One region of the Paenibacillus sp. V4I5 genome, then DNA from elsewhere that is predicted to be linked to it. Evidence: riboswitches for the same ligand, from Rfam matches in the RefSeq annotation. Region 1 holds a riboswitch; each other region holds the start of a gene.
The links. A riboswitch is a leader RNA that binds a small molecule or an ion and turns the genes downstream of it on or off. The one in region 1 is predicted to bind cyclic di-GMP.
Positions count from the first base shown of each region.

Region 2: linked by a shared signal. The riboswitch ahead of QFZ78_RS14055 (hypothetical protein) and the one ahead of QFZ78_RS25625 (hypothetical protein) in region 1 are both predicted to bind cyclic di-GMP.
Region 3: linked by a shared signal. The riboswitch ahead of QFZ78_RS37740 (putative motility protein) and the one ahead of QFZ78_RS25625 (hypothetical protein) in region 1 are both predicted to bind cyclic di-GMP.
Region 4: linked by a shared signal. The riboswitch ahead of QFZ78_RS35440 (response regulator) and the one ahead of QFZ78_RS25625 (hypothetical protein) in region 1 are both predicted to bind cyclic di-GMP.

Region 1 is NZ_JAUSZB010000002.1:5,171,629-5,179,665, forward strand. Features, by position in the region: gene QFZ78_RS25620 (S-layer homology domain-containing protein) at 1-4,029, shown strand, start outside; cyclic di-GMP riboswitch class I at 4,310-4,404, shown strand; gene QFZ78_RS25625 (hypothetical protein) at 4,451-4,693, shown strand; gene QFZ78_RS25630 (hypothetical protein) at 4,875-5,138, shown strand; gene QFZ78_RS25635 (metallophosphoesterase family protein) at 5,159-6,286, opposite strand; gene QFZ78_RS25640 (LiaF transmembrane domain-containing protein) at 6,535-6,831, shown strand; gene QFZ78_RS25645 (PspA/IM30 family protein) at 6,875-7,537, shown strand; gene QFZ78_RS25650 (PspC domain-containing protein) at 7,540-7,995, shown strand; gene QFZ78_RS25655 (PspA/IM30 family protein) at 7,999-8,037, shown strand, end outside.
Region 2 is NZ_JAUSZB010000002.1:2,664,427-2,672,463, forward strand. Features, by position in the region: gene QFZ78_RS14020 (CapA family protein) at 1-252, opposite strand, end outside; gene QFZ78_RS14025 (metallophosphoesterase family protein) at 407-1,180, shown strand; gene QFZ78_RS14030 (hypothetical protein) at 1,257-1,475, shown strand; gene QFZ78_RS14035 (O-methyltransferase) at 1,524-2,159, opposite strand; gene QFZ78_RS14040 (THUMP domain-containing class I SAM-dependent RNA methyltransferase) at 2,296-3,447, shown strand; gene gloA2 (SMU1112c/YaeR family gloxylase I-like metalloprotein) at 3,827-4,222, opposite strand; gene QFZ78_RS14050 (DHH family phosphoesterase) at 4,299-5,213, opposite strand; gene QFZ78_RS14055 (hypothetical protein) at 5,346-5,651, opposite strand; cyclic di-GMP riboswitch class I at 5,754-5,848, opposite strand; gene QFZ78_RS14060 (MDR family MFS transporter) at 5,960-7,183, opposite strand; gene QFZ78_RS14065 (glycine-rich domain-containing protein) at 7,561-8,037, opposite strand, start outside.
Region 3 is NZ_JAUSZB010000002.1:7,979,746-7,987,782, forward strand. Features, by position in the region: partial or broken gene QFZ78_RS37715 (dihydroorotase) at 1-65, shown strand, start outside; gene carA (glutamine-hydrolyzing carbamoyl-phosphate synthase small subunit) at 254-1,426, shown strand; gene carB (carbamoyl-phosphate synthase large subunit) at 1,413-4,622, shown strand; gene pyrF (orotidine-5'-phosphate decarboxylase) at 4,677-5,366, shown strand; gene pyrE (orotate phosphoribosyltransferase) at 5,407-6,054, shown strand; cyclic di-GMP riboswitch class I at 6,129-6,215, shown strand; gene QFZ78_RS37740 (putative motility protein) at 6,230-6,436, shown strand; gene QFZ78_RS37745 (LysR family transcriptional regulator) at 6,499-7,374, opposite strand; gene dapA (4-hydroxy-tetrahydrodipicolinate synthase) at 7,498-8,037, shown strand, end outside.
Region 4 is NZ_JAUSZB010000002.1:7,451,436-7,459,472, forward strand. Features, by position in the region: gene QFZ78_RS35425 (Rieske (2Fe-2S) protein) at 1-139, shown strand, start outside; gene QFZ78_RS35430 (hypothetical protein) at 303-548, opposite strand; gene QFZ78_RS35435 (ParA family protein) at 535-1,299, opposite strand; gene QFZ78_RS35440 (response regulator) at 1,740-2,102, opposite strand; cyclic di-GMP riboswitch class I at 2,214-2,302, opposite strand; gene QFZ78_RS35445 (hypothetical protein) at 2,619-2,966, shown strand; gene QFZ78_RS35450 (ABC transporter substrate-binding protein) at 3,230-4,330, shown strand; gene QFZ78_RS35455 (nucleoside hydrolase) at 4,401-5,333, shown strand; gene QFZ78_RS35460 (ABC transporter permease) at 5,361-6,182, shown strand; gene QFZ78_RS35465 (ABC transporter permease) at 6,187-6,975, shown strand; gene QFZ78_RS35470 (ABC transporter ATP-binding protein) at 6,991-8,037, shown strand, end outside.

The DNA of each region.
Region 1 (8,037 bases):
AAGCTGGATGAGGCAGCCGGTTACATTTATGCGATTACAAGCGATACGAATGAGCTGCTGTTTATCCGTACAAATGATTTGCAGATCGTAAAACAACTTGCCATTGGATCCAGCCCGTCTGGAATTGCCATGGATAATGGGAAGTTGTACATCCCCCTATCGGGGGCGACGCAAATTAAGGTTGTCGACATCGCCTCACAAGCCGTGTCATCGACGATTAATACAGCGGGCGGCCGATCTCCATTTCGTTTAGCTGTTGATGGGAATAAACTTTACTATGTTGTCAAGGACAACTCTAGTTTTATTTATGATATTAATTTAACTTCCAATCAAGAGACACAAGTTGACGTATACCCAAATGATTACTATATGGCTGATCTCGTTGTGGATACAACAACTCACACGTTGTATGTGGGCGAAAGTGGCTTGTCTGGTACCGATCTAGCTGCTTATAGTACCCAGACAGACACTTTAGTACCTAATAATCAATCTACCTATTATGAAGGCTATGGCTTCTCCTATCCGAACCGTAAGGTTATCCTAGATGGTGACGATGTGTTTTTTGCAGGGCATAAATTAGATAAGAACAATTTAAAAATCATACATGGGGACTACAAAGATGGCTACTATGAGAATAAACTTCATCATGTAAAAGGCAGTTATGTATTTTCGGATAGCGCTGTGTATGATCGAGATAACTTTACGAAAATTACGAACCTGCCCTACACAACAGAAAGAATACTAATGGATAGTACGGATGCGGTTTATTTATTCAATACGTCAACAAAGACGGTTGATAAGGTATCACTTAATCTGACACCTACAAACACGATTACGCAAGCAACCTATTCGGATAATAAATTAAGCTTTACAGTACCGTTAACTGATATGGTATTCAGTCAAGAAACCGGCCTCGTATATGCCGTATCCCAAGACACGAATAAACTTCTATATATTAATCCTGCTACGCTTTCTATTGAGCATGAAATGTTCATAGGCTCGAAGCCGACAGATATTGATATTTTTAATGGGAAGCTTTATGTGGCTTTGTTCGGTAGTACTAAAATTGCTGTGACTGACGCTCAATTCAGCGGCACCATTACAACATTTATCGTTAATGAGCCTCCATTCCAAATCGCAATTAGCTCGGATACCATCTATTATTTACCGGAATATGGAGGAAGTGGCCATCGTAATTTGTATACGTATGATGTTGCTTCTGGGGTATCTAAAAAAGTTGTTTTCAGTGATCAAATCAACACATCGTTCTATCGAGGTGACCTCATCTATAGTCCTGAATTAAACAAACTATATATTGGAGAATCGCAGTCATCTCCTTCTTATTTATCGCTGGTTGGCCCAGATCCCGCTAATGTTGGGAAATACAAAACATATGATAAATCAAACGGTTATTCACCTTCATCCAGACCTTTGGTGAAAGATGAAGCAGAAATCTTTTTTGCAGGGAAGAGGCTGGATGCGAGTAATTTGATGTCAATAAATGCCTCATACGGAGAGCAGGTCATTTTTGCCCGAAATCAATATGTCTTCTCGAAGAAAGCCGTCTATGATCGAACCAATGGCAACAAACTATTCGACCTTCCTTTTACAATAGATCACGTGACTATGGCGGATGATGGCAGTGTAGTCCTCTATAGTCTAGCTAAAAATGGTATCTATCGTTATACAAGTGTTGAGGAGATTAAGATACCTAGGGAAGTTCCCAAAAGCTCAAGCTTTACCGATACGAACTACACATCCGGGCAAATACAGGGCAGCTTGAAATGGGCAGCACCGGATGATCAATCCTATATTACAAGCTATACAGCTTACTATTTGGATGCTCAAGGTAATAAGCTGGGTATGATAGGCGAACTAGCAAAAGGCGGTGCTAATGCCATCTCTCTGGCCAGCACAGCCATACCCACTAATGCCAAGCAAATGGGTGTTTTCTCTAAAAATGCTTATGCGGAAAGCGTCAAATATACGGCATCACCTATTTATGACTCACCAAATTTCTTGGCTGGAAAGTTATCGTTCACTGAGAGCAATACTTCCTCTGGATTATATAATGGCTCTCTACAGTGGTCGCCAGGCGATGAAACAGGAATTACAGGCTACGCTGTGTATTTTCTAGATGCAAATTTACAGGCCGTTGGTAATGCGATTACTAAGGTAAATGCTGGAACAGTTACGTATGGAGTTTACAATATCCAAACTGTACCCAGCAATGCTGTAAATATTGGAGTTGTAGCTCTCAATCATTTGCAGCAGGAACTGAACATGATCAGTTTAATTAATGTTTGGGATAATATCTCTGCTGTGCCTGTAACAGTAGCCAATTCTGTTTACCTGCCAGTTCCTGGTGCAATATCCTTTATATGCACGGAAACGGTAACTGGCAAAGTGGGAGGAACTCTTTCGTGGAAAGCTGCTGATAATCAGTCGCAACTGACAGGATATAAAGTGTTTTTCTTAGACGCTAATAATGACAAAGTGGGAAATTTAGCTTTAGTTAAAAAAACAACAGGAAGTTCGTACCGAATTACGATTCCTAATGGAACTGTATTACCTTCTGGTGCTGTCAAAATCGCAATAGCAGCTTTGAATGCATTCGGGGAAAGCAGTAACCTATCCATTTTGGAGAACATTGAGTCTACAGGGACTCCGGATGAGGGAACCGACCCAGTTCAAGTTCCAGATCCAAATCCAAATCCAAACCCAAACCCAGAGCCAAGCCCAAATCCAGGTTCAGGATCGGTACCAGTCTCAGATTCAACTGCACCCAAAGTGGAGATAAGTACTAATGATAAGGGGCAAATTGTAGTCAAGCTTACATTTACAAATGAACAATTGGCTGAACTCATTGCTAAGCAATTGCTGAGTCAAGTGGATTCTTTAATTAAATCGGTTGTTATAAAGATTCAAGGACAAGGGGACTTTGCTCAAACGGAGTTAAGTGCATCTGCGATCACACAAGCAGATTCTGAGAATGCTGAAACTATGATTCACGTTCAATCCTCAATAGGAGAAGTAAAGTTTAATGCGGATTCAATCAAACAAGCTGTTGAACAGCAAGGACTAGCTGTAGATACTACAAAAATTACAGTAACTTTCAGCAAGATTGATGCTGAGTTAGAAAAGTCTTTTGGCATCCTGCTTCAACAATCCTCAGCAGAGCAAGTATTGAAACCAATTGACTTTACAATACAAGCTGCGTCTGGGGATAAACAAATCGAAATAACCTCAGTAAATTCTTATATTCAGCATTCTCTATTGGTTCCTGGGATGACGAACATTACTGCTAGCAAGAATTTGGTTGGTGTGGTCTTTGATCCCATTACGAATTCTTACTACCCAGTTCCAACGTTTTTCACGGTTAGTGAAGATGGAACACTGCAAGCAAATATGATGCGTAAGGGTAATTCTATTTATTCCTTAGTGAAGAATGTAAAAACCTTTGAAGATGTACCTTCGTCTCATTTTGCCAAGGAGGCAATTGAAACCCTGGCATCTAAATTCATTATTTCTGGTTATGATAACGGTTCTTTCGGATATGACAGACCAGTTACACGTGCTGAATTTGCTGCCTTACTTATAAGAGGGCTGGGCATTCAGCCTAAGAGTGGATTGCCTGCAAAATTTAATGATGTACAGACAAACGCATGGTATGCTGCACCTGTGTATGCTGCTGTTGAGGTTGGTTTAGTAAGTGGATATGAGGATGGTACCTTTAAACCAGACCAACCGATTACCCGTCAGGAAATGATGAAAATGGTTCACAGCATGCTGCAAGCAGGTGGATACACAAAACAATTAACGGAAACAGAAAAGAATGCGGCTATTAACAAATTTGGAGATCAATTGAGCATTCAACCATGGGCAAGAGAGGCTGTTGCCGTTGGTATACAGGAAGGCATTGTTAATGGTGTTACCGATTCGACCTTCTCCCCTGCAACGCTAGCGGACCGAGGACAAAGTGCTAAGATACTGTACCAAGCTTTAAAGGTTTTAAATTTTATTAATTAAATGTAGCAGGTGAATGTGGCGACCGTACCCTAGATGGGAACGGTCGTTCCTTATTTGTAGGACGGGATATCAGCACGATGGTAGGTATTAATGGAGAAGGGCGTAACGCCAAGAACATTGTCCTACTTAAACTTTTTTGTGTAAAATCACACACATTGTGTACTGAGCACCTCTTTTTTGTAGAAATATGTTGAATTTCATTATTTTATGGAATACCATGGAAATAGTTAGTTCTTTACGACTAGCAATAATGAGCGAAACACACCTAATATCAAGCAATAATGAACAAAGGCAAATCCATCGAAAGGTGGAGACGCAAAGCCACGGGTCTAAGCCATGAGTCACACTTCATGGGACGATAGCCGGGTTACTCTTTAGAGGCTTGTTTTTTTATTGCCAAAAAAGAAAGGAGGGTCCCAAAATGGCAACCTATCTTATGCTGATTAAAGTGTTCGACGATGCCGAAAAGGTCATTTACAAATTTGGTCCAACAGAAGAAAGTTTGGGTGAAATTGAATTTAATCTAGTTCATGAAGAATTTCGGCAGCTAGAGAGAGTTCCAGGTACTACCAAAGACCATATGTTCATGAAGGCTGCTTCAGCTATTGCAAGATGTTATGCAGAGGGAGACGGTTTTCCGGACAAAACTTTTTTTGCTTCATAAAGAATTGTCTTAATTCTAACATCGCTTCCGGTTCGACTAGAGATTGTTTTTGATATTATGGATCTTGATGATTGTGAACCGCGGGATATTAAAAGCACGGTTATCGTTTCTTATAACCAACTAAATAAGATTCAGAGTATTCCTGTTCCGGAAGGGCTGTAAAAGAAGAGGTGGAACAAAAATGATATTTATAAGAGATGCGAATATCAAAGCCATTTCTATAGGCTTATTCATCTATATAGTCTGCCTTTTCGCATTTCCCCTTCTATTGGCCTTATTATTTGTAGGGATTAATGACATGAATGATTTTGAAACGCAAACATTTAAGGAAATTGATCTCATTACGGAAGAGGCGGTATGGTACTTATCTGCACTTACTGCAGGTTACGCTGCTTCATTAATGTTTTGTGATGGTTCTTTGTTAGATGATGTGCAAAAAAGCTAAGCTTGGCCACTCGGCTAGACTTAGCTTTTATTGCGTTGTCCGACCATAATCGCTTGGATGCCTTTATTATTCCCCCCATAACGCTTCACAAATGCCGGCTCAATCCACCTCTTCTCCGAATGCTCACGCCCCTGAATCACGATACGGTCCATATAAACGTCCACAACGATGCTCTGGCTAGCCGCGCTGCCTTCAGGCTCATTATTTGCATTCCATATTTCCTGTACTGAGGCGCTGGATACGGCTAGGAACTCCAACTGTTTTATCTGCTTAGTCGTCTCCAAATTCCAGTGGGTATGTCCACTGAAGAACACAATATTCGGATATGCATTCACAATCGCCCTGAGCTCTTGATGCTGTACAACTCCGAGCTCTTGATCCGAGCCGTCCACGGTATGAACGAGTGGTTGATGCAAGAAAACGAAAATAGGCTTGTCCGGCGCTGCAGCCGCAGCTGCCTTCAATTTTTCCTGAAACCAAGTAAGTTGTTCAGTGGATAGATAGGCATCCTCTTTCACGTTAGGATCCACATCGCGATAAAATTCACCACCAAGAAATAGAAAGTGATAGTCCTCCATGACGAGCTCATGGTAGGGCTTTTCATAGTTAAACATCTGATGGAACAGGTCAATTGCTTTTTGGCTTGTCCATTTCGGATTCAGCTTGCTGGTATCCTGATCGCCATTCTCCGTTTGCCACATCCCATAATACTCATGATTACCCATCGTTGCATGAACGGGAGGTAAGGTGTGTTCGCTCATAATGCTGACTAGACTCCGATTATCTGCTTCGTTGCCATTGCTGAGGTCACCATTGAGCACCATAAGTCTGCTGTCAGGTCGGATGAGATGATGATCGGCTAAAGCCGCACGGAAGCGCTTTTGTGAATCTTCGTCTTCTGCACCCACATGTACGTCACTCAGCACGGAAAAAGAAAAGAGTGGTTCATTACTTGCTGTGGATGTTTTTTTAGGAATAGTACGAAAAAGTTTTACCATAGGCAGTGGCTCTTTACTAAGAATATCCGCCATAAATGATTTCGAAACAGGCGCTATCGCCGTTGCTTCCCAAGCAAAGGTAGGGAGTAGTAGAAGGAATAAAGCGGATAACAGGATGCGTATAGTTAACGTTTGTAATTGTTGTTTCATATAAGTAAAACCTTCCTTTTCCCAGGATAAAAGCGCGGGTTACCAAGTTTGTTAAGTATTTAACCAATATGTCTGTCGTATAAACACTGTTTTTGACTGACACAGGTCTTAGATGCGCCCCGACTAAGGTCTAGGAACAAATACCGTCGTTAGTCCGTTTTGGAAAGCTTCGTTTTTACCTAAAATAAAGACATGAACAAGAGCACAGCACAACAACACAGCAAACAACGAAAGGCGGTGACGAAACGATGAAAAGAAATACGGGCTTAGCCGCTCTGCTAATCGCATTCGGTGCACTGATTCTGTTAAATAAGCTAGGCATTCACATGGGACCTTTTATTGGCTCGGTGATGGGATACTTGATTCCAATAGGAATGGTTGGCCTTGGTTATGTAGGTATTCAGAACGGCAGCAAATTCGGTTGGATCATTGCAGGGCTTGGCGCTATCATCCTGATTAGTAAATTAGCTGGTTGGATCATCATTTTACTGGCGATTGGGTTGATAGGTTACGGAGTTTCGATGTTGACAAGAAGAACTGTGTAATGGAATGAAACGAATACAGAGAGTGAAAAAGGTGGTATGAGAGATGAGCCTATTTAGGCGAATGAGAGACATTACCGTAGCAACACTGAATGAACATCTGGAGCGATCGGAAGACCCGGTCCGCTTGATTGACCAGTACTTAGCAGCGCAGCGTGAGCAGCTTCAACAGTCCGAGAGACTGTATCAGCAATGCGTCAGCCATGCAGCGTCCCTCCGGCAGCAATATCTGACGGCGCTGGAAACCAAAGAGAAGCGCGAGCATCAAGCGCTGCTTGCTCTGAAGGCCGGCGAAGAACATATGGCAAGGATCGTGCTTCAAGAGAAGCTGCAAGCCGAAGAGAAAAGCGAGCAGTATCATGAATTGTACGAGCAAGCGAAGCAGTCCATCCTTGATCTGGATGAAGAGCTGCAGCAGCTCAAAGCCGATTACAAAGAAGTGGCAGACAAACGCAGCTACTACTTAGCGCGAATGGAGTCCGCTCGGTTGCAGCAAAGACTACACGCTCGCAGCAGTGTGGCGCAGGATGCGACACCACGGATGTTCGGTCGCTTGGAAGAGCGCGTATCCGATATGGAGCTTCATGCCAGAACGCTCCGCGATGTAAGACGAATGGGGCGTGAAAGCTACTACAGCGGGGGCAACCCGGCAGTAGATGCTGAAATGGAAGCTCTGAGAAACAGACTGCAGCAGGAGGGAGCCAAATAATCATGAGCAAACTATACCGCTCACGAAGAGATAAGAAAGTTACTGGCCTATGCGGCGGACTCGCCGAGGCCATGAATGTAGATGCAACGCTATTACGTTTGTTAGTGGTTATCACCACAATCTTCACCGGTGGGACGGTCATTTTCATCTACTTTGTAGCTGCACTTGTCATTCCGAAGGAACCTGGGTACGATCAGCCTCCATTTGATCCCTATGCCAGCTCATATGGCCGTCAAGGCTATAATGGCGGGGCTTGGAACGCTCACAAGCCGCACCCAACCCATGCGCCACAACATACGGGCTTCAATGCTCCGTACGACGCAGGGAAAACCAACAATATCGATGAGATGATGAAAGACATCGAAAAGAAAGCTCTGCAAAGAGAAGTAGAAGAATTGAGAGCCAAAGTCGCTCGCTTCGAACAACAACCAATTGATATTAAAAAAGGAGACGTGTAAACCATGGGAGTATTTACAAGAATGAAAGATATGACAAAAGCA
Region 2 (8,037 bases), 2.5 Mb from region 1:
TGGCTCCGCACTAGCTGTACTTTCTGTATTCGTTGGTTTGGTTGGAACAGGCGAAACACTAGCCACTGGTGAGGATGCTGAATCTTGCTCTTCTGCTGATTTACTGTTCGATGTCCAATAGGAAGCGCCTATGCCAATAGCAAAACAGGCTGCTGCGGCAAGCGTGAGTCCCCCAATTGCTTTAAGCGGGGTCTTCTTGTTTGCAATGCGTTCTTTTTTCGGTTTACGGTGACGATCTTGTCTGGATTCCAATCAAAACATTCCCCTTTCCCCCTACAAATTATAGCAGAAGAAACCCTCGTTGGGTAATAGTAAGAGACTCTCATTTTCAGATTCATCATCCTTGTGGTATAACAGAAGCATAATGAAGTTCATTTGAGTTTATCAGAGAAAGGGAACGAAAACGTTGGAGAAAATCGCAATCATATCGGATATTCATGGTAACTTACCCGCACTGGAAGCTGTGCTTTTAGATATTGAACGCCGAGGCATTAAACGCCTTATTTGTTTGGGCGACCTTGTGGGTAAAGGGCCTGATTCCGCTGCTGTCGTTGACCGTATCAAGGAGGTATGTGAATCCGTTGTTCAAGGAAACTGGGATTTGGGGATTACCCTCCCGCAGGAGCAGACTGCCGGATTGTGGCATCAGCAGCAGCTTGGTAAGGATCGGCTCACTTATTTGAAACAGCTGCCTTTCTCCGTTGATTTGAATGTAAGCGGCAAATTGTTCCGACTGTTCCACGCTTCTGCACAAAGTGTTTATCATAGAGTGAAACGTAAAGCATCCAAGGAAGAGCGTCTCGCGATGTTTCAAAATACGGAGATGACAGGTGCGTCGACGGATGGGAAACAGCCTGATATTGTCGGCTACGGAGACATTCATATTCCCTATCTCATAACGATCAAAAACCCATCGGAGAAACGCCCTGTGAAGCACGCGAGCAGCGGTCTGATGCTCTTCAATGTTGGTAGTGTGGGAACACCCTATGACGGTATTCCGCAAGCCTGCTACTGTGTTTTAGAGGGGGAAACCGATAGCAATGTGCAAGCTGGATTTGCGATTCAATTCGTACGCGTACCTTATGATATTGAATTTGCTGTTCGCTTGGCTTACGCTGCGCAAATGCCAGAAAGTCAACGATATGAACTAGAGATTACTACAGGTCTGGTTCATAAATGAAGAGTGAGAAATAATCATGGGAATTTCTTCCACAATATGATAATATAGGCGTATCATTGAAAGTGAGGATCTATCCATGAGGCTGAACTGGCGTAAAATTGTTTTTATCGTCGTATGTGCAGAGTTATTATTTATCTATTGGAACGGCATCAATGCTATTTCTTTCAAGAAGCAAGAAGTCACTCACCCTAGTACCACATCACAACCAGTGCCTCCGTTAACGCAAATCAAACCAATTACTCCTGGCAAATTAAGCGAGTCTGACTTCCATATACCAGATCAAAAAGCATCTTAAACCAATGAAAAACGCTCTAAGCTATTGCTAGCTTAGAGCGTTTTTTTATTACTTCACTCGTGCTAAAGCCAAGCCATCATAAGCTGGCAGGATGGTGCTTTCCAAACGCGGATCAGTGGCGATCAATTGATTGAAAGTACGCATCGCCTGAACTGAGGCTTTGGTTTGGTTCGCATCGACAACTTTTCCTCGCATCAGTGTGTTATCCCCCGCAATAATGGCGCCAGGATTCGCCAGTTTAATTGCGAGCTCCAAATAATTCGGATAATTCACCTTGTCTGCATCGATAAAAAAGAAATCAAATCGCTCTCCCTGCTCAAGAAGCTCATTCAGATGAATGAGTGCTTCGCCAATCCGGTACTCAACGAGCTCGCCAAGGCCCGCTTCGGTCACATTTTGCTTGGCTACATCAGCAAATTCTTGTTTTAACTCAAGCGAAATCAGCTTGCCGCCCTCTTTCAAGCCTCTCGCCAAACAAATCCCGCTATAACCGCCCAAAGCACCTACTTCCAACACCTTCGTTGCGCCTATCATCGTAACCAGCATAGTGAGCAATCTGCCGTATCCTGGTGCTATCGATATTTCGGGCATATTATGGGTGCGTATGACTTCCTTAACTCGCTCTAGAACGGTATCTTCTTCGTATAAACCCTCCATATAGCTCTCGGCTGTTATGGTTTCCATGTTTTATCCTCCTTAGAAAAAGCATCAAAGTATCCACTTTGCGTGTTCCGTTTGTAAGTGTAACCTATTTGTCCTATACTTGTTAATTGTATGAGTTTATTGAGCGATGTACAACCCGGATGGAAGGAATCTAAACATGCCACAACAAATTGAACTAATCGCAACTTGCCCAATGGGACTTGAGGCCATTGTTGCTCGCGAAATCCGTGATCTTGGCTACAACGAGGTGACTGTCGAGAATGGCCGTGTCCGATTTCTTGGCGATGAGCTGGCCATCTGCCGCACCAATCTTTGGCTCAGAACCGCCGATCGCATCTTGGTACTCATGGGCCAATTTAAGGCCGTGACTTTCGATGAGCTTTTCGAAGGCGCCAAAGCGCTTGCTTGGCCGGACTGGATTCCGAACGATGCCGAATTCCCTGTGGAAGGGCGTTCCCATAAGTCACAATTATCTAGCGTTCCCGCTTGCCAAGGAATTGTGAAAAAAGCCGTCGTGGAGAAGCTGAAGCTTCGCTACGGAACGGAGTGGTTCCCTGAGAACGGAGCACGCTACGTGATTGAAATCGCACTCCTGAACGATATCGCAACGCTAACGATCGACACTACCGGCGCCAGCTTACACAAGCGTGGCTACCGCAAGCTCGTGACCGAAGCGCCGCTCAAGGAAACCATGGCGGCTGCGATGATCCTCCTGAGCCGCTGGAAGGTCGACAGACCGCTCTACGACCCGTTCTGCGGGTCTGGAACGATTCCGATCGAGGCTGCTATGATCGGATGGAACATCGCGCCAGGACTGCGGCGCAGCTTCCCTAGCGAGGCGTGGGGCAATATCCCCCGCAAGCTGTGGGACAAGGCTCGCGACGAGGCCTTCGACGCGGTTAAAGATGATGTTCCGCTGAACATCATTGGCAGTGACATTGATCCCTCTGCCATCGAAGTCGCAGAGGCTGCCGCGAAAGCCGCCGGCTTGACGAAGCAGTTCAAGCTGCTCGTGGAACCAGTAGCTAAAGCCCGCCCACGCGGAGACTACGGCTGCTTGATCACCAACCCTCCTTATGGAGAGCGGCTTGGTGAAGCGCAAGATGTAGAGGTGGCGCTGCGCCAGCTCGGTGCACTCACCGCTCCCATGCCTTCATGGAGCATGTTCATCTTAAGCCCGAGCACACAGCTCGAGCACTATATGAACCGCCGCGCGGATAAGAAGCGCAAACTATTTAATGGTCGGATCGAATGTAACCTGTTCCAGTATCTAGGACCATTGCCACCGCGCAGACAAACGGACAAGTAAGAAAACCTCTATCGAGGCCGATCAGGGATGTGCGACCGCGTTTAGCGAGGAGAGACTTTGGTCTACTACCAAAGATCCCTATATGCGGAGAGACTTTGGTCTCCGACCAAAGATCCCTATATTAGGTTTTATCGCCAATAAGAAAGCGGTTTTCGGGTTCCGAAAACTTATACTTTCTTATGTGGAAAAATAAAAATCCCTCAACGGCTCATCCGACCGAACTGCATGCATGCAGCGGTCAGACCAAGCTAATGAGGGATTTTATTTTATAAACAAAAACCAAATCAATAACGCCCATAAGGGAATGGACACAAGAATACTCCATAGGCAGCCTTTGGCAAACCTCAGCTTCGGCTCCTGTTCTGTCCTTTCTTGGCGATCATTTCGCATGTTCCACCAACTCCAAGGGCAACCCATCCGGATCTGCAAAAAAAGTATATTGGTCACCGGTAATAGGATCAATCCTCACCGGTTCTACCACAATCCCCTTGCTCTCAAGTTCCTTAACGCTTTGTTCCATATTCGGCACGACAAAAGCCAGATGCCTAAGACCCCTTGCCTCAGGCTGGTTAATTCGCAGCGGAGGATTCGGAAATGAAAACAACTCGATCTGCTGCTCGGTCTTCCCGATGCGTAGATCCAACTTATAGGAGTCACGTTCTGCACGATATGTTTCGTGTATGACTGTTAATCCAAGTAAGTCGACATAGAAGTGTTTCGATCGCTCATAATTGGAGCTGATGATCGCCACATGATGAATTTGTTCTAACTCCACTCCATTGCCCCCTGTCCCCATTTCGTGAAAAACCGCTTTCCGGGAACTCCCCATCCTGCGGTCCGTTTCACTTATTTTATCCGTCTGTTCTCATCGTTTCAACAATTTTCTTCAAAACTTCCTCAGCGTGCACATAGTCAACTTGGCAAGTACCAGCTGCACGATGACCGCCTCCACCATTTTGGAGCATCAAATTGCCAATATTCGTTTTGGACGAGCGATTCACAATGCTGTGACCACAAGCAAAGACGCAGTTTTGTTTATTTCGGCCATCGACGACCCAAATCGAGATATTTTGCTCCGGATAAAGGGCATACACCATGAAACGGTTCCCTGGATAGATGGTTTCCACATCACGAAGGTCGGTAATAATAACATTGCCTTCCGTCCGCGTATAGGTTTGAAGCATATCACGATATAAGGCATCTAACTCAAAATATCGCGAAACACGCTCTTTCACATCTGGTAATTCCATAATCTCATGAACGGACATCGTTGCACAGTGCTCCACAAGATCTTCCATCAATTGATAATTACTAATCCGATAATCGCGATAACGGCCTAAACCCGTTCGAGCATCCATGATAAAAGATAATAAATCCCATCCGCTTGGGTTCAAAATATCTTCTTTGCTGAACTGCGCCGAATCCGCTTTATCTACCCCACGCATAATATCATCGATATCACCGAAGGTCTCAGGCCCTCCATAGTAATCATAAACAACACGTGCCGCACTTGGCGCGATACGGGTTTCCCCTTTGAATTCAATCTTTTCGCCCATCCGCTCAAGTTCACTGGAATGATGATCGAACCACAAGCCACAACCCGCTACATAAGGGACATTGGCCAAAATATCGTTTTCCGAAACCTCTATCAAACCGTCCTGCATATCTTTGGGATGGACGAATTTCATTTCATCCACCATGTTTAACTTTTTGAAAAGCATCGCGCATACTAATCCGTCAAAATCCGAACGAGTGATTAATCTCATGCTATGTATCCCCCTAAAAATAGTTCCAAAGCACTACTAAAACCTACAATCATTATATCAGTTTTTGTCAATTTGTGACAATCATTTTGTCTTTATAAATCCCTTACAGCTGGTAATAAAAAAACGGTACGCCTAGATAGGCTGTACCGTTCTTAATTTGGATGATAAACATTGATAAAGCCTTGTCAAAAATGCTTCAATTTGCGACATCGGCGGCATTTTCACAGAAAGTTTAACCTCGCCCTTCCAGTAGAAAATCAAGATGCTATTGTTTCTCCCGTGAAACATTTCAACATCCCAACAATTTTCATTTAATGCGTATTCTTCCCGATTAATCATGAGCTTTGGTCCATCCGAGGAAGGCACCAAACGGGCAACATGATTACCACATAGCGAGGTCACTTTTTGTTCTTCTTGTTGTATTCCTTCTGATTGCATGCTGCTGGATCCTCCTTTTATTTTTACATGAATTTGTTATGACAGAGAAAAACCCCACCATAGTGAACCGATCGGAGGGGTTCTGATGTTGATACCCAATCGTTCGGCGGCTGGCTGGCTGCGAGTCCGGTTTGCAGGACAAGGAAGCCCCTTTAGCTTTGCGTCACTGGCTTTCGCCAGCTTTGCCTTTGTCGAGATGTCTTGCTACATATCTGAAGAACTAAGAGTAATAAATATGTACACTCTCAAGGATACGGGAAGTCGTTTTGAAATCGAATAGTTCCTAAGAACTAATTTTGCATTATTTTTCAAAAAAATTCTTTTTTCGACGTATTTTTCGCCATCATTTGACGAATTGAGCCTCTCCAGTAGAAAATGGATCCCGTAATTGTAAGAACAGCCATAAGAACATATAACGTATCTCCACCATAAGAAACGAGCAAGAACCCACCTACCCAGGGTCCAATAAAGTGGCCTATGTTCGTTAATGTTTGAGCGCCAAAATAGGTGCCACGCATATGCTCGGGAGCTAATTTGTCAATCAACATATTAGCAGCGGGGTAATTTAGAATCTCGCCAAGGGTGAAAATACCCATCGAAATAATTAGCCATACCAGCGAGTGGGAAAATGCAAAGCCGACATCCCCTAACGCAAACATTAGGTTGCCAATTACAATTGCAGCGACTGGCGTGTACTTTTCGGCCAACCGAGTAAGTGGAATCTGCATGACAATGACCACAATCGCATTCACACTCATCAAGATCGCAAACATTTTCACGCCATCGACAAAACTCTGCTCCAAATATTGCGAAAGTGTCACCATCACCTGGGAGTATCCGATAGCTCCAATAATGCCACCAAAGATATACAAGCGAAAAGTCATATCACTGCGAATCACTCGCACAGCAGAACCGAAAGTAACCGAAGATTTCTTCTCACCCTCGATTTTCTTGATGCCAAAAGCGATGAGCAGTGCGTAAAGAGTGACCGCATAAATAAAATAAATGATTCCTGTGATGAGAAAAGGCAGCGCACCGTTCATCGTAGCGAAAAAGGCACCCAAAAGTGGCCCGACTGCAACACCAAGATTAATAGCCATATACCGCATCGAAAATACTTTAAGTCGCTTAGCAGGTTCTGTGAGATCTGCCATCAACGCCTGCGACACGGGCTCATAAAAGGATCGGCACAAGCCGTTCAGCATATTGAGCAGCATAAACAGAATTGGTAATTTAACCATGCCGAAGCCTAAGAACACGAACGCCCAGCCGAAAAGCGCCGCCAGCATGATAATGCGCCTTCCGAATCGGTCCGATAAGGTGCCCCCAATAAAACCGCCTACGGTCCCAGCCAAAGAACCCATCCCAATGACAATTCCGATCATCACCGCACTCATCGACGTATGTCTGGCTAAATAAATCGCGAGAAACGGCAAACTCATAGAGGACGCGGCCCTAGCCATAACGGTTCCAAGTATTAACGTATGTACAATGGGATGATAAGAATTTAGAAAACCACGCAATCGATTCATTAGAGATGACTCCTATCGCTGTTTAATTTACCGAAGGTCAAAGAAATCGACACCGAATTCCAATTATACACGAAAAATGACGATATGTGTCTCCAATTTGGCTCTAGTTTTGAATCTGTGAGCCGCTGACTTCCTTTAGATTCATCCTCGCGGGCGACACCCTTGTCTTAAGCTAATGGCTACTACTGCCTTCGCCATTCAGGACTTGAACCCTGTAGATAGCGCCCATGCTGGGCGCACAACAAAAGACACCCTCCGACGGAGAGTGTCCAAAAGAAAGTTTTCATCATGTTCCTAGTGTCCATTCGCCGCTTTACCCGGAACCCCAGTCGGGGTCATGCGATTTTACGAACAGAATGCTGCTTCCACAGCTTACGTTAACTGCCGCCGCATCCAGACCCGCAGCTCGACCCTGACGAGCAAGAAGAACCCGAGCCGGAGCTGCAGCTGCTAGAGCCACCACTACCTTGATCTCCTGAGCTGTCGTTATTGCTTCCATAGCCGCCACAACCCGATGAAGAACAGCTGCTTTGCTTGTATTTCTCCGATTCTAGTCCAGCCTCAGGCCACTGCGAGTTCATCCCGCTTGTATAGTTACCATTATCCTGAATGGAGAAGAACATCATGGCTCCTGCCATATACACCAAGTTGTTCGGGTTTGTTAGTGAATCCTTCCAGCCTGTGTCCTCAAACCTGCGACTGTTCACTGAATGTCTGGCTTCTTTAATCGCCTGCGTGATTAGTATGCGGATCGTCTCTGCAACTTCTGGATACCGCTTCGCCTGCTCCATATCGAACCATTGCTCGGCGATTTCTTCTTCATTCGCTTTGCGAAGCAAATCTGTACGTTCCTC
Region 3 (8,037 bases), 2.8 Mb from region 1:
TCGGCTGGAAGCTGCAAGGTTGGCCAGTTGTTACAATCGCTTCCGGTAAAGTGGTTTGGTCATAAATCGTTCTTAAATCGCGTTGAAATCGAGCTGAAATCCGCATTAAGATCTATACGCAGATCGAAAAATCGTGTATATTTATACAGAATGATTAATTTTTATGCAAGTCTTATGCAATGAACATAGAAGTTGTAGGCATGACATCTGCGGTTCGTGAGAACCGCCCACAATAGCGAGGAGTTGAAAGAACATGCAGGCAAGATTGTTGCTGGAAGACGGCACTCTTTTTACAGGGAAATCGTTCGGTAGTGAAGGTGAATCCGTCGGCGAGGTTGTATTCAATACAGGAATTACAGGTTATCAGGAGGTGCTTTCCGATCCTTCCTACTGCGGTCAAATCGTGACAATGACGTATCCATTGGTGGGGAACTACGGTGTGATTCGGGATGATTTTGAATCCGTACGTCCTTTCATTCATGGCTTTGTCGTTCGTGAGCATGAAGAGATTCCTAGCAACTGGAGAGCGCAATATACGCTAGGCAGCCTGCTGAAAGAATACGGCATCGTTGGGATCAGCGGCATCGATACGCGCATGTTAACTCGTAAAATCCGTCATCACGGGGTTATGAAAAGCCTCTTGACGACATCTAATAAATCGATTGCTGAGCTGACTGAAATCTTAAGAGGAACACCTCTAATGACGGATCAAGTCGCTCGTGTATCCACGAAGAGTGTATTCGGCGCACCTGGACACAAGGAACGAATCGTACTCGTTGATTATGGTGCTAAAAGCGGAATCATCCGTGATCTTAGCAAGCGTGACTGCGACGTTGTCGTTGTTCCTCAAGATGCTACGGCTGAACAAATTCGTCGCCTTGCGCCAGATGGCGTGCTGCTGTCTAACGGCCCTGGGGATCCGAAAGACGTACCTCACGCTGTCGAAATGATTAAAGGGTTGCTCGGCGATATCCCGCTCTTCGGAATTTGCTTGGGTCATCAGCTGTTCGCACTGGCTTGCGGTGCAGACACGGATAAACTGAAGTTCGGTCACCGCGGCGGTAACCATCCGGTTAAAGACCTCGTATCTGGACGCTGCTACATTACATCGCAAAACCATGGCTACACGGTTAAGGAAGAATCCGTCCAAGGAACTGACCTTGAAGTGACGCACATTAACAATAATGACCGCACCATCGAAGGCTTGAAACATAAGAAATACCCTGCTTTCTCGGTTCAATATCACCCAGAGGCAGCACCGGGGCCATTTGACTCCAGCTACTTGTTCGATGATTTCATCTCGCTGATTCGTCAGCACAAAATCGATAACCCACAGCAGCCGCGCCAAGCGCAAATGCTTGCACAGTGGAAAGCTTCCACGGCATCGACATCTGTGAAGGAGGAACTGCAATATGCCAAAAAATAATACACTCAAAAAGATTCTCGTTATCGGTTCCGGTCCTATCGTCATCGGTCAGGCAGCGGAATTTGACTATGCAGGTACGCAAGCTTGCCAAGCACTTAAAGAAGAAGGCATGGAAGTTATCCTGATCAACAGTAACCCTGCAACGATCATGACGGATACGAACATGGCGGATAAAGTATATATCGAACCGATCACGCTTGAATTTGTTACGCAAATCATTCGTCAAGAACGTCCGGATGGCTTGCTACCAACACTTGGTGGTCAAACAGGTCTGAACATGGCTGTTGAGCTAGCTCGTGCGGGTGTTCTGGAAAGCGAGAACGTGAAGCTTCTGGGAACACAACTTACGGCGATTGAGAAAGCAGAGGACCGTGACCTTTTCAGAGACTTGATGAGAGAATTAGAGCAGCCTGTACCGGATAGCGTAATCGTAACGACGGTCGCTCAAGCGGTAGATTTCGCTAACGAAATCGGCTTTCCAATCATCATTCGTCCTGCCTACACATTAGGCGGAACGGGCGGCGGTATCTGTAACACGATGGAAGAGTTGACGGAAATCGTTGCTTCCGGAATTCGTTACAGCCCAATCGGTCAATGTCTAGTAGAACGCAGTATTGCGGGCATGAAAGAAGTCGAGTACGAAGTTATGCGTGACGCGAACGATAACTGCATCGTGGTATGTAACATGGAGAATTTTGATCCAGTGGGTGTACATACCGGAGATAGTATCGTTGTAGCACCAAGCCAAACCTTGTCGGACCGTGAGTATCAAATGCTGCGTTCGGCCTCGCTTAAAATCATTCGCGCCTTGAACATTGAAGGAGGCTGTAACGTTCAGTATGCGCTTGATCCGCATAGCTTCCAATATTACGTAATCGAAGTAAACCCGCGTGTAAGCCGTTCCTCAGCGCTTGCATCCAAAGCAACAGGCTATCCGATTGCGAAGATGGCTGCAAAAATTGCGATTGGCTACACGCTCGATGAGCTAGTCAATCCAGTAACAGGCCAAACCTATGCATGCTTCGAGCCAGCACTGGATTACATCGTTTCCAAAATTCCACGTTGGCCGTTCGATAAATTTACAGCGGCAAACCGTAAGCTGGGTACGCAAATGAAAGCGACTGGCGAAGTTATGGCGATTGGCCGTACATTCGAAGAGTCCATTCATAAAGCGGTTCGTTCCTTGGAGATCGGCGTACATCGTTTGTTCCTGAAAGAAACAGATTTAATAGATCAAGAAACATTGGAATTACGCCTGCAAAAACCCGACGATGAGCGCTTGTTCTTATTAGCAGAAGCTTACCGTAGAGGCTATACAGTGGAACAATTGCAAAAATTGACGAATATTGACTGGTGGTTCTTGAACAAACTGGATGGCCTGATTAAATACGAGAAAGAAATTGCGGCAAGCGAACTCACGAACGAGCTGCTATTCGAAACGAAACGTAAAGGCTTTACAGACCGTGCGATTGCTGAGATTCGTACTTTGGCTGGTTGCTCGACATTCACCAAAGAAGCTGAAGTCAGAACTCACCGTTTACAACAAAATATTAAGCCGGTTTACAAAATGGTAGATACTTGCGCAGCGGAATTCGAAGCTTCAACGCCATACTACTATTCGACTTATGAGCAAGAAGATGAAGTTACGGAAACAACGAAAGAAAAGGTTGTGGTGCTTGGTTCCGGTCCGATTCGTATCGGTCAAGGGATTGAGTTCGATTACTCCACAGTTCATGCGGTTTGGGCGATCCAAGCGGCAGGTTACGAAGCGGTTATTATCAACAATAACCCAGAAACGGTGTCAACGGATTTCAATACGTCCGATCGCTTGTACTTCGAGCCTCTGTTCTTTGAAGATGTAATGAACGTCATCGAGCGTGAAAACCCAATTGGGGTTATCGTTCAATTTGGTGGTCAAACAGCGATTAACTTGGCTGCACCTTTACACAAAGCTGGTGTACGCATTCTCGGTTCTGATTTGGAAAGTATCGATACAGCGGAAGATCGTAAGAAATTCGAAGCCTTACTTAGCAAGCTCTCGATTGCTCAACCACCAGGCGGCACCGTTACATCGGTTGACCAAGCTGTGGGTACAGCTGCGAAATTCGGTTATCCGGTTATCGTTCGTCCATCTTACGTCCTAGGTGGACGCGCTATGGAAATCGTCTACTCCGATGAAGAATTGTTAAGCTACATGGAATATGCTGTGAAAATCAACCCAGAGCATCCGGTCCTGATCGACCGCTACATGCTTGGTAAAGAGGTAGAGGTTGATGCGATCTGCGATAGAGAAACGGTTCTAATCCCAGGGATTATGGAACACGTTGAACGCGCAGGGGTTCACTCCGGTGACTCCATCGCGGTTTATCCACCGCAATCCGTCTCGGACGAGATTAAACAACAAATTATCGACATTACGACGAAAATCGGCCTTGAGCTGAACGTAGTTGGTCTGGTTAACATCCAGTTCGTTATTCATAACGATCAAGTGTATGTGATCGAGGTAAACCCGCGTTCTTCCAGAACCGTGCCTTTCTTGAGCAAAGTAACGAACATCCCGATGGCTAACGTGGCTACACGCGTCATTATGGGACAAAAGCTGGCTGATATGGGCTACCAAGGCGGTTTATGGCCGGAAGACAAGTACGTATCGGTTAAAGTGCCAGTGTTTTCCTTCGCGAAGCTGCGCCGTGTAGATACGACGCTCGGACCTGAAATGAAATCGACGGGTGAGGTTATGGGGCGCGATATCAATTTTGCCAAAGCACTCTACAAAGGCTTAATTGGAGCGGGCATGAAAATTCCTGCAGCAGGATCTGTCGTTGTAACAGTAGCTGACAAAGATAAAGATGAAGCGATTGAAATCTTAAAAGGCTTCTATCGCCTTGGATATAAAATCATTGCAACAGGCGGAACGGCAACAGCGATCGAACAAGCTGGTCTTCCAGTGACGACCGTTCACAAGCTGAGCGAAGGTTCGCCTAACATTCTGGATCTCATCCGCAGCGGTGATGCACAGTTCGTTGTGAACACACTGACGAAAGGTAAAGAGCCAGAGCGTGATGGTTTCCGCATTCGTCGTGAAGCTGTAGAGAACGGTGTAGTTTGTATGACATCACTTGATACAGTAAGAGCGCTTGTTAATATGCTTGAAACGATCAACTTCTCCTCACGAGCAATGCCAATTCATGTCTAAAGGAGAGTGACGAATTTGAGTACGTTAACTCGCACAGATGTTACTGGACGCATTATGGTCGCTTTGGATTATGCTAACGCAGAAGGTGCTGAAGGGCTGCTAAAGCAGCTCGAAGGCATCCCGTGTTACGTGAAGGTGGGCATGCAACTGTTCTATGCTGCGGGTCCCGGCTTCGTCGCGAGTCTGAAAGATCGCGGCTACAAGGTGTTCCTCGATGTGAAGATGCATGACATTCCGAACACAGTCAAAGGCGGCGCGGAAAGCGTGACGCGCCTTGGGGTTGACGTGTTCAATGTCCATGCTGCCGGAGGCAAGCAGATGATGGAAGCCGCCTTGGAGGGTGTCGACAAGGGGTTAGTAACTGGAGCTGTACGTCCGATCGTGATCGGCGTGACGCAGTTGACCAGCACCAGCGTGCAGGTGCTGAATGATGAGATCGGCCTGACCGGTACGGTTGAGCAGGCCGTCATTCGCTATGCCCGCTTGGCGCATGCTGCGGGGCTGCAGGGTGTTGTCGCGTCACCGCTAGAGGTGACAGCGATTAAGGCGGCGTGTGGTGACGGGTTCGTCACCGTGACGCCAGGCATTCGCCCGGCTGGAGCCGACGTGGGTGACCAGTCGCGCATCATGACGCCGGCTGAGGCGTTCGCGCAGGGGACGGATTACGTCGTGATCGGTCGACCGATCACAGGCGCAGCGGATCCAAGAGCAGCAATTGAAGCGATTATCGATTCAATCGTGTAGTATGCTTTTGTCTAACAACGGAAGGAACGGTGGTAGGAACATGAGTCAACTCGAAACAATCGCGCAGCATATTGCAGCGTCATTATTAGATATCGAAGCAGTAGCACTTCGACCGCAGCAGCCTTTTACGTGGACTTCTGGCCTCAAGTCGCCAATCTATTGTGACAATCGTCTGACAATGTCACACCCAGCTATTCGCGAAGCGATCGCTGACGGCTTCGCAGCTTTGATCCAAGAGAAATTTCCGGATGCTGAGGTTGTTGCTGGTACGGCAACAGCGGGGATTCCTCATGCCGCTTGGGTAGCTCAGAAGCTAGGTCTCCCGATGATCTACATTCGTGATAAAGCCAAAGGACATGGCAAAGAGAACTTGATTGAAGGCACTGTGAAACCAGGTCAAAAGGTGATCGTGATTGAGGATCTTATCTCTACGGGTGGCAGTTCTTTGAAAGCAGCTATTGCAGTCAAAGAAGCTGGCGCTGTAGCGCTGGGTGTGCTGGCGATTTTCTCCTATCAGCTAGATAAAGCAACAGATGCGTTCCAAGATGCTGATATGCCACTGTATACTCTTTCCAATTACTCCACACTGCTTGAAGTGGCTTTAGAGAAGGGGAAAATCAAACAAGAAGACATGGAATTACTTCGTTCTTGGAGATCAAATCCTGCTGCATTTGGTGTAGATCTGTAGCTACTTATAATGCGAAGATTGACGAATTGTGTAAGAATATCCTATACTGGATAAGTGCTAGGTACTGCCTAACATCTGCGAAATGGCAAATGACGCGAAAGCGACAGACGCAAAGCTATAGGGGCTTCTCGGTTACGGCCGCATGCTCGCCAGCTACCGAACGATGAGAGGAGAAGTGCTCGTAAATATCAATAGTGTTCTGACTGCAATTAGCGGTGGAGATGCATTGAAGCAAGCCGTTGGCATTCAGCTTTTAAGCAAAGTAAGTGATATGCAAGCAGCTTCATCTAGTACATTAATACAGGATTTTGCTAAATCCCAACAGCTGGTTACCGCTTCTGCGACACCGCATTTGGGTGGTAATCTCGACATCCGCATATAAGTTCATAACAGAAGAAGCTCTACCTTTACGAAAAGGAGAGCTTCTTTTTTTATTTGCCGAGGTTATTCTTGAGTCAGTTGTTGAATGAATGTTTGCAAGGGCTGGGACATCCACTTTTTGGGGTGGAGCAGCAGTTGAAGATCCAGTTTTAAGTCCGAATGTGAAAAAGGAAGATGGGCAAGTTTCCCTTGTTCCAGTTCGTTCTGTACGGCAATTTGGGGCAGCAGGGCGATGCCAAGGCCATTCATGACGCAGTGCTTAATTGTTTCTAAATTACCGAGCTCAAATCCAATTTGAAGCGGGACAGCATGATCTTTTAGTAACTTTTCAAACATACCTCGATAGATGATGCAGCCCTCTTCAGTAACGATAAATTCGGCTTGTTGAAAATCAGTTAGCTGTATTTGTGCTCGCTTCGTTAGCGGATGCTCAAGCGGTGCTACCAAAACCAAAGGTTCTTCTCTGACTTTCGTGCATGCAAGTGCGGTGTCTGCCGGATAACGATCTAATATTAGCCCTATATCATAATCCCCTTCTCTTACTTTGGTAATAAGCGAAGCTTCACTGTCAGGGAAGAGCTGGATATTAAGACCAGGGTAAAGCTGTTTCAGCACATGTAAATAGGGCGGTAAATAGTAAGCTGCGAGTGAGTTAATCGTACCGATGGTCAGTGTTCCGCTAACCTCACTTGTTATCATTTCTTTGGATTGATCATAGAGGTCAAGCATTTGCAAGACCAGCTTTAACAAGCTTTCACCAGGTGCTGTTAATCGAAGCTGACGTCCATATCTTTCGAATAATGGTACGCCATACTCTCGTTCCAGCTTCTGAATTTGCATCGTAATACTGGATTGCGCATAGCCCAATTCTTCGGCAGCTCGTGTAAAGCTCTTTCTCCGTGCAACCTCCCGAAAGGTTCGGAAATAGGTTAAATCCATGGGAACCCCTCGCTTTAATATCAAAATTTTTGATGAGTCTTATCATTTATTATAGCTAACTGTGATTCAATGATCCATGCTAAAGTGAATGTACAAATGAATGAGGATTGGGAGATGATTGGGATGTTAAGAGAAAAAGACTTAAACGGGATCTATGTTCCCATTATTACGCCATTTGATGAGGAATACGAGGTGGATGCAGCCTCTTTCTATAATCTAGCTTACAATTTATTTCAAGATGAGGTAGACGGACTGGTCGTCAATGGAACGACAGGGGAATCGCCGACGATTACAAATGAGGAAATGGCGATCTTGTTCGCTACAGCACAAGCGGCTCGCGAGGCTGCGCAAGTAGATGTTCCGCTCATTGTAGGTACAGGAACGAATGTTACCTTGTCCACGGTGAAAAAGACGGAGGCTGCAGGGAAATTAGGGGCTGACGCCGTTTTAGTCGTTGTGCCTTACTATAATCGGCCGAGTCAACAAGGGATCATTGAACATTTTCGCCGGGCAGCCAGCGTTGGTGTCCCTGTTATTTTATATGAAGTACCGCATCGCACGGGTGTTACGTTGGAACTTGATACTGTGCGTACGATACTTGAACTCGATGGTGTCATAGGTATGAAGGACAGTACGCCGAACACCCGATTGGTGTCTGAGCTT
Region 4 (8,037 bases), 2.3 Mb from region 1:
AATCATCCGCTGCCCCTGGCATGGCTGGGAATTCGATATTCGAACCGGCAAATCTTTATTCAGCGAAAAGATTTGGGTAAAAACGTATAAGGTGAATGTGCAAGACGGCAAAGTTGGTGTTGATCTGGAAAGAAAGTAGACAACGAGAATAAGCGAAATAGGAGGGATCGAATGGGCTGAAAACTCCTATTCGATCCCCTTTATTCTTTTTGTAACAGGATAGAACTGAATTCATTTAAGTTGCTAATGTTTATTAAAAAATGGCAATTAGAGCAAACTGTTATTTAAATTATCCGAAGGGCCTACTCGACCGGTGGGTTATTTTTATGTCTTCGCATATACTCTTTCACGGCCTCTACCACAACATCAACCATCTTCTTATTCTGTTTCGCGGCGAATATCTTTAACTCAGTATGGAATTGTTCATCGAAATCAAATGTTGCTTTTTTCTTATTTACAGGTTTCTGTATACCTGTATTTACAGTTTCCTGTATTTCTTGACTCCGCCGTTTTCCTAATAACTGTTCAATCGCATCACGCTTGGACACGCTGCTCCAGCTCCTCGACAAAATTTCTATAATTGCTTAATGCCGATGTATCCATATTACTGTATTCCTGTATTCCTGTAATAGAAAACTCCTTGATTCTATTTCTTCGCTTTATTTCCGATCGAAACACAACTCCCTCGTATTCTCTCCTTACCCTATCAATGATTGTTTTATCAATGATTGTTCTAGAATCGATCATTGTTGGCAATATGCCGCATAAAACAAGGTCCAGTTTTTTAACCTCTTTGATGTGAATCATTGTTGCGATGTATCTGTCCAGCGCGTCATAACACATTGGTTCGCATTGTAGCATGACGATTGCATAGTCGGAAGCTACTAAACCATTAATCGTGTGCTCTCCGAGATTTGGAGGTAAATCAATAAGTATGTAGTCGTATCTGGCCTTTACTTTATGTAGTGTATCTCTCAAAATGGTCGAACTCATTGAAGGATTTTGATGGATAAGCATGGGCAGAGTTGCAAGCATTTCATCAGCCGGAATGAAGTGAAGGTTGTAGGTTAACTTGCGGATGTAGGGGGTGGGATTCATGTTTTTACATGCCTCAAAAATAGTCATTTTGGAGTAATCGTGTATATCTCGTTGAGTAAGAAACTGTGTCAAATTGCCTTGGCTATCGAAGTCGACACAGAGAACCTTGTACTTCTTAGAGAGAAGATACCCCGTGATGGCCGTGGTTGTCGTTTTGCCAACGCCGCCTTTTTGATTACCGATTGAAATAATGGCTCCCATAACCCATTCCTCCTTATTTCTGTAAACCTTTATTCCTGTATATAGTTCTACAATAGATCTATTTAAAAGGGGGTCATGCACGGTCAAGTTGAGAGTGTATTCGGCAACCATAGCGCCAGGAATTTCTCTTTCAAATCAATTTTCTGTATATGTATCCATAAGGTCACTTTTCGCCAAAATAATAGGACCTCAACAAAACTACGAATGAACAAAGAATGATTAGAACCACCAGCGGTTTATTCGAAAATCCGATGCCCAAAATATGACAGAAAGTAGATAGAAAGCATATATATCAAACTTTGGAAAAACAGATACATGTAAAACCGTAATCATTAGTAGAGTAAGAATGAATCCGTATCGAAATACATAATCACGGCTAAATAAGTGATGGTCCAAAAAGTTGAATGGCGAGGCATTCAGGTGGAGAGCATTGTGGGCATTCACGAACTCAGTACCTTTTTTACAGCTTCAGCTACCCTGTCTTTATCAAAAGGCTTCACAATAAAATCTCTAGCGCCAAGGGTAATGGCTTCAATAACAAAGGATTGTTGCCCCATTGCGGATACCATAATGATCTTTGAATCGCTCTTGTAACTTTTAATTTCCTTTAATGCCGTAATACCATCCATCTCGGGCATTGTGATATCCAACGTAATCATGTCAGGTGAATGCTGTAAAAAAAGAGAGATGGCCTCAAGTCCATTCGATGCTTCGGCTACAATTTCATGCCCTAATTCTAAGAGGATGTTCTTAATCATCAATCGCATAAAGATAGAATCATCAACAACCATTAGTCTCGCCATATTAATTATCACCTTTCAGAGGGACTTTCTACCTAGCTATTTACTGTTATAGAACATAAGGAAAACTCCCCTTAAAAGAAGAATAAGGGGAGTTGTGGATATATCCCTTCCTTCGGTAACTGGCAAGCATAGCGAAGTATTTCGCCTTAGCTCCTTTAGCTTTGCGTCACTAATTTTCATTAGCTTTGCTCTTATCGTTTAGCAGAAGAATTACTATGTATTCTAAAGTATAGCACTCTTAATACTAGTAATAAAGTACTAGTATTAAAAGTTTCAGCGAGGCAGCCCTTGATTTATGTTAACCAAGATGAGTTATGCTGCCCGAATCCGTCGCGAATATCAAGCAATATTTGTAAGACATTCGGGAAATTGGATCATTTAGATGTGTTATAGGTAAATAATGCCCGATTTCAGTGAGAAAGACGAACGATTCTCTTGATTAATTCTGAAATCCTATGTATTATTAAGATAGATTTTAACGCATAAGGGTTGATAATTGATCTTGAAGGTGATTCCATGCCACAACTAGATTCTAATGAATACAAGAAGAAGCTGTGTCACCTCTATAACGAAATCTCCAAAGAGTTGTTTGGGTTTGGCACAACATTGCTGAAGGTTTCAATTGATCAGAATATTATTACTTTTCATGCCAAGCACCGCCGCTCACCGCGTTCAACTGCATTGGAAGGCGAGGCGCCAACGCTCAAACACGAAGTCGATTTTTATATGTCCTCTATATACAAGAAGAGAATCCGGGACAGGCTGGAGCAAGAACTGGGCTTATCCATGGATGCGGTATTAAGGGATTATGATCCGCCGACGCAATGGGCAATAACGAACATTATTCTTAAACAAACCGAATAGTTTAGTCGAAGGTGTTCTCTTTTGATTTATCTTAAGAGGAAACCACATGTATACCAATAGATGTCACTTTGCATTGTTTACAATGAAGAGTGCTCTTGATTAGAAGCTTCTTTCTATCAAGGGTACTTTTCTTTTTTTTTTGTATAGCTGGATTTAAGGCGAAACGCGCATATTTCTGGGGTCATGAAGAATACTAGTAAAAATTTAACAGGGGATTCACGCATTAAAATTATACATGATAAAACTTGGGAGGACGATGAATGATGAGACAAAAAATGGTTCGTGGTTTAATTTCTTTATCTGTAGTAGGACTAGCCTTAACAGGTTGCGGCACGAAGGACCAGGGTAATACAAGTGGAGCTACGACAGCACCCACAGCAGCTGCCACAGCGGCATCCAAAGGGGAACCTACAACTTTAATCATTTCCACCTGGGGTTTTGCGGATGATTTCTTTAAGAAAGAAGTGTACGCGCCGTTTGAGAAGGAGCATAATGCCAAGATTGTTCTGGAGATAGGAAATAACGCAGAACGTATGAACAAAGTGAAGCAGGGCAGCTCGAGTGTGGATCTCATTTATTTATCTGACTATTACGCACAACAAGGAATTGAAGCGGGACTGTTCGATAAGATCGACCGCAGTAGGATTCCGAATTTGAAAGACATTTATGATCTGGCCAAGGCGCCGCTGGGTGAAGATTATGGTCCAGCCTACACGGTAGGTCGACTAGGCATTGCTTACAATCCGAAAGCAACAACCAAAGAAATCAAGTCATGGAGCGACCTATGGAGTCCAGAACTCTCCAAAAAGCTGACACTTCCTAACATCACGGGGACAACTGGCCCAATGGTCTTGGATGCAGCATCTGTCGTTGCTGGAAATGCTACGTTTAATGAGGATCAAGCTTTTGCAAAAATTAAGGAGTTGAACAAAGGAGTCGTTAAATACTACGGCCAAACCTCCGAATTCGTAAACATGTTCGCACAAGGGGAAATTGCTGCTGGTCCTATCATGGAAATGTACGTGAAGGATTTGAAAGCAGCTGTGCCAGAAACGAAGTTCGTCTCCCCGCAAGAAGGAGCTTACGCCGTAATGAACACGGTCAACGTGATTAAAGGAAGTAAAAACAAGCAGCTGGCTGAGGATTTCATCAACTGGCATTTGAGCAAGGAAGTACAGGAGAAATCAGCGAAAGCGAAAGTAGATTCACCTGTAAACACAACACTTCAGCTTTCGCCTGAAGAAGCTACAGGGATTACCTATGGCGCAGACGTGGTGAATAAACTTCGCAAATTGGATATGAAATTCGTCAATCAGAATCTCAAAGCATGGATTGCCCGCTTCAACAAGGAAGTTGCTCAATAAATAAAATCAATCAAGGGTATATGCTTATATACCCTTGATTTCTTCAATAGGACTTAAAGGGGGCTTAGTCATGAAAAAGAAGGTCATCCTAGATGTAGACACGGGTGTGGATGATGCGCTAGGTATTCTTTTGGCCATTCGCAGCGGAGACATGGATGTTCTCGGAATTACAACCGTGAATGGCAACGTTTCTCTGGATCAAGCGACCAAGAATACATGTAAGATCCTCCAACTGCTTGGGATGGAAGAGAAGATTCCGGTCGTTAAAGGGGCAGACAAGCCTTTGATGCGAGCTTCTCACTTTGAGCATCATGTCCATGGCAATGACGGGCTTGGCGGCGCTTTAAGCGATATGCCGGTTCATATGCAGACGACCGCTGGACATGCCTCCGATTTTATCGTGGAACAAGTACGGAAGCACGCCGGAGAAGTCACGTTGGTTATGACCGCGCCGTTAACGAATCTGGCATTGGCGGTTATGAAGCATCCTGATCTGATTCATCAGGTCAAGGAAGTCATTGTGATGGGGGGCGTCGTTCAAGGCTTCGGCAATGTAACGCCCACGGCGGAATACAATATGTTTGTCGATCCGGAAGCCGCGAAGATCGTTTTCCAGGCAGGTTTTCCATCCTTAACCCTTGTAGGATTGGATGTGACGCGTAAAGCGCTGCTGACCGATGAACATATCCGTGAGCTCGGAGATTCTCCCATAGCCCGCTATGTTCAGGAAAGCACCGCGAATTATATGAAGCGTTACTATGAACGTAACGGAGTTCGGGCCTGTGCGCTTCATGATCCACTTGCAGTCGGAGTGGCTCTGAATAAACAGTTGGTCACGACACGCCATTATTACGTTGATGTCGAAACCCGAAGCGAGCTGTGCGACGGACAGACCGTATGCGATTTCCAGAACCGCTTGTCCAAAGAGGCTAATGTTCATGTGTGTACGGATGTATCGGCTGACGAATTCCTCCAGCTTTTTATACACGCCTTGCGTGCCTAGCGAACCCAGGAACAGGAGTAAAGCTACATGAAAAAAACGTACTTATTTTTATTATTGCTACCGGGACTACTGTTCCTGACGATTTTCATGGTGATACCGATCTTTCTCACGATAGGTTCAACCTTTTTCGATAAAGGGACGTTTACGCTGGGAGGGTACTTAAGTTTCTTTAAAGACCCTTATTTTCTCAAGATCGTGTGGACGACGCTGCGTGTCAGCTTGGTAACCACCCTATTTTGCATATTGCTTGGATTTCCTGTGGCTTACTTCATCTCCAAACAGAGTCCGAGACAAAAGGCGATCTTACTTGCATTAGCTATTTTCCCGCTGCTTACGAGCTCGGTTGTCAGGTCGTTCAGCTGGATGATTATTTTAGGTAAAAAAGGGCTGCTTAATAATGCCTTGATGGCCATTGGTATCATCCAAGAGCCACTCAATATTTTGTATACACCAGCTGCGATGATGATTGGTCTTCTCCATTTGTTTCTTCCGCTCATCATTATTACGTTGGTCGGTGTTCTTGAGAATATAGATCCGGATCTGATCAAAGCGGCGGAGAGCTTGGGAGCTAACCGATTTACGGCTTTCGTCAAGGTCATCGTTCCGCTTAGTGTACCGGGATTAATTATAGGCAGTATCCTTGTATTTGTCGGAAGTTTAACAGCTTATACGACACCGGCTTTGCTCGGAGGCAAGCAGCGGGTCATTTCAACATTCCTCTATCAGAATGCGATTACTCTGAACGATTGGTATCTCGCCTCCGTCATTGCCGTGATTATGATCGTGATCACCTTCGTGGTTATTGCGCTTATGAACAAACTGGCTACTAAATTAAATCCGAAGGGGTAGAAGTATGCGGGAGAAGAATCGAGGACTGGCCTTATTTACGCTTCTTGTCTACATGTTCTTGCTCGGGCCGCTCGTCATTATTGCATTTGCTTCATTTGAGCCAGGGAGTGTATTGAAATTCCCACCGACAGGATTCTCATTGAAATGGTATCGCAACATTTTGGAAGTCAAGATGTTCATGACGACCGCGGGTACCTCGGTTATTGTATCGATGATCGGTAATTTGTTTGCACTGCTGCTTGGTATCCCAGCGGCTTATGCGTTAAGCCGGTTTGAGTTTAAGGGGAAAGGGGCGCTTAATGCGATTTTTATTTCCCCTGTGCTTATTCCAGGTATCGTGCTTGGGTTTACGATGCTCAAGTACCTTATCGTCACCTATCACCTGCCGATCTATGCAGCTTTGCTGATTGGGCATACCGTGATTATGCTTCCTTTTATTATCCGCGTCATTGCATCAAGCTTATCGAATTTTGATTTTGCAATTGAGGAAGCTGCGTTAAGTCTTGGTGCCGGTCAGCTTAAAACCTTTTTCAAAGTGGTCCTACCGAACATCAAATCCGGTATTATCGCAGCCATTCTTATTGCATTTTTAGAATCATTTAATAATGTCGACATCTCGGTCTTTATGACGGGTCCCGGAGTCAGTACGCTGCCCATACAGATGCTGACATATGTGGAGAATCATTTTGACCCTACAATTGCCGCTATTTCTGTCTTACTAATGCTCTTCACTGCCGTACTTATGTTCATCATTGAACGGTTGATGGGTTTATCCTACTTCACCAAACGATAACGGAGGCTTTCATCCATGGCATTGCTATCACTGGAAAATATTTCGGTTGCCTATGACCAGCAATATATTCTGCAGGACTTCAACCTAAGTGTTGAAAAAGGAAGTCTGATCTCGCTGCTCGGTCCAAGTGGATGCGGGAAAACGACGACTCTACGGCTAATCGCGGGATTTATAGAGGCGAGGGCAGGTAAATTTTCACTAAACGGAAAAGATTATACGCACGTTCCCGTCAACAAACGGAACTTTGGATTCGTGTTTCAGAGCTATGCTTTGTTTCCGCACTTATCCATTTATGACAATGTAGCTTTCGGTCTGCGTCTTCGGAAAGTGAGTGGGGCAGAGATCGATCGGCGAGTCAGAAACATCCTCGATATCGTAAGTCTGTCCGGCTTCGAAAAGCGGTTTCCGAAGGAACTCTCAGGCGGCCAAAGACAGCGGGTCGCAATTGCCAGGGCACTTGTGATCGAGCCGGAATTGCTGCTCTTCGACGAACCGCTAAGCAATTTGGACGCTAATCTGCGCATTAATATGCGGGTGGAGATCCGACGCATTCAGCAGGAGCTCGGTATTACTACTGTCTATGTATCGCATGATCAGGAAGAGTGCTTCTCCATCTCCGATCAAGTTGCCATTATGAATAAAGGCATCATTGAACAGCTTGGCGCTCCAGCGGCGATATTTAAATATCCAAAAACGGAGTTTGTGGCTCGGTTTATTGGCTTTACGAATTTTATTACCTTCGATTCCAGGTTCGATGGAAATGAAGAGATTGCGTTGAAGGTGAAAGACTATATGTTCGCCGTTACGAAGCATCCAAGCAAAGGAGAACAGCTTGGCAAGCAAGGGGCTATTCGTCCGGATGATGTTGTGATTGGAATGCCTGATGAAATCGCGGTAGGAGCGAATCGATTGACAGGTCAAGTCAAAGTCAGCACCTTCCTTGGAAGAAGCTATCAATACGTTGTTGAGACGGAGCTGGGGAATTTCACAGTGAATAAAGAAATGGAACTTCCTTACCTGAATGGTCAAGAGGTCCGGCTTCTTTTTCCTAGCGAGAAATTA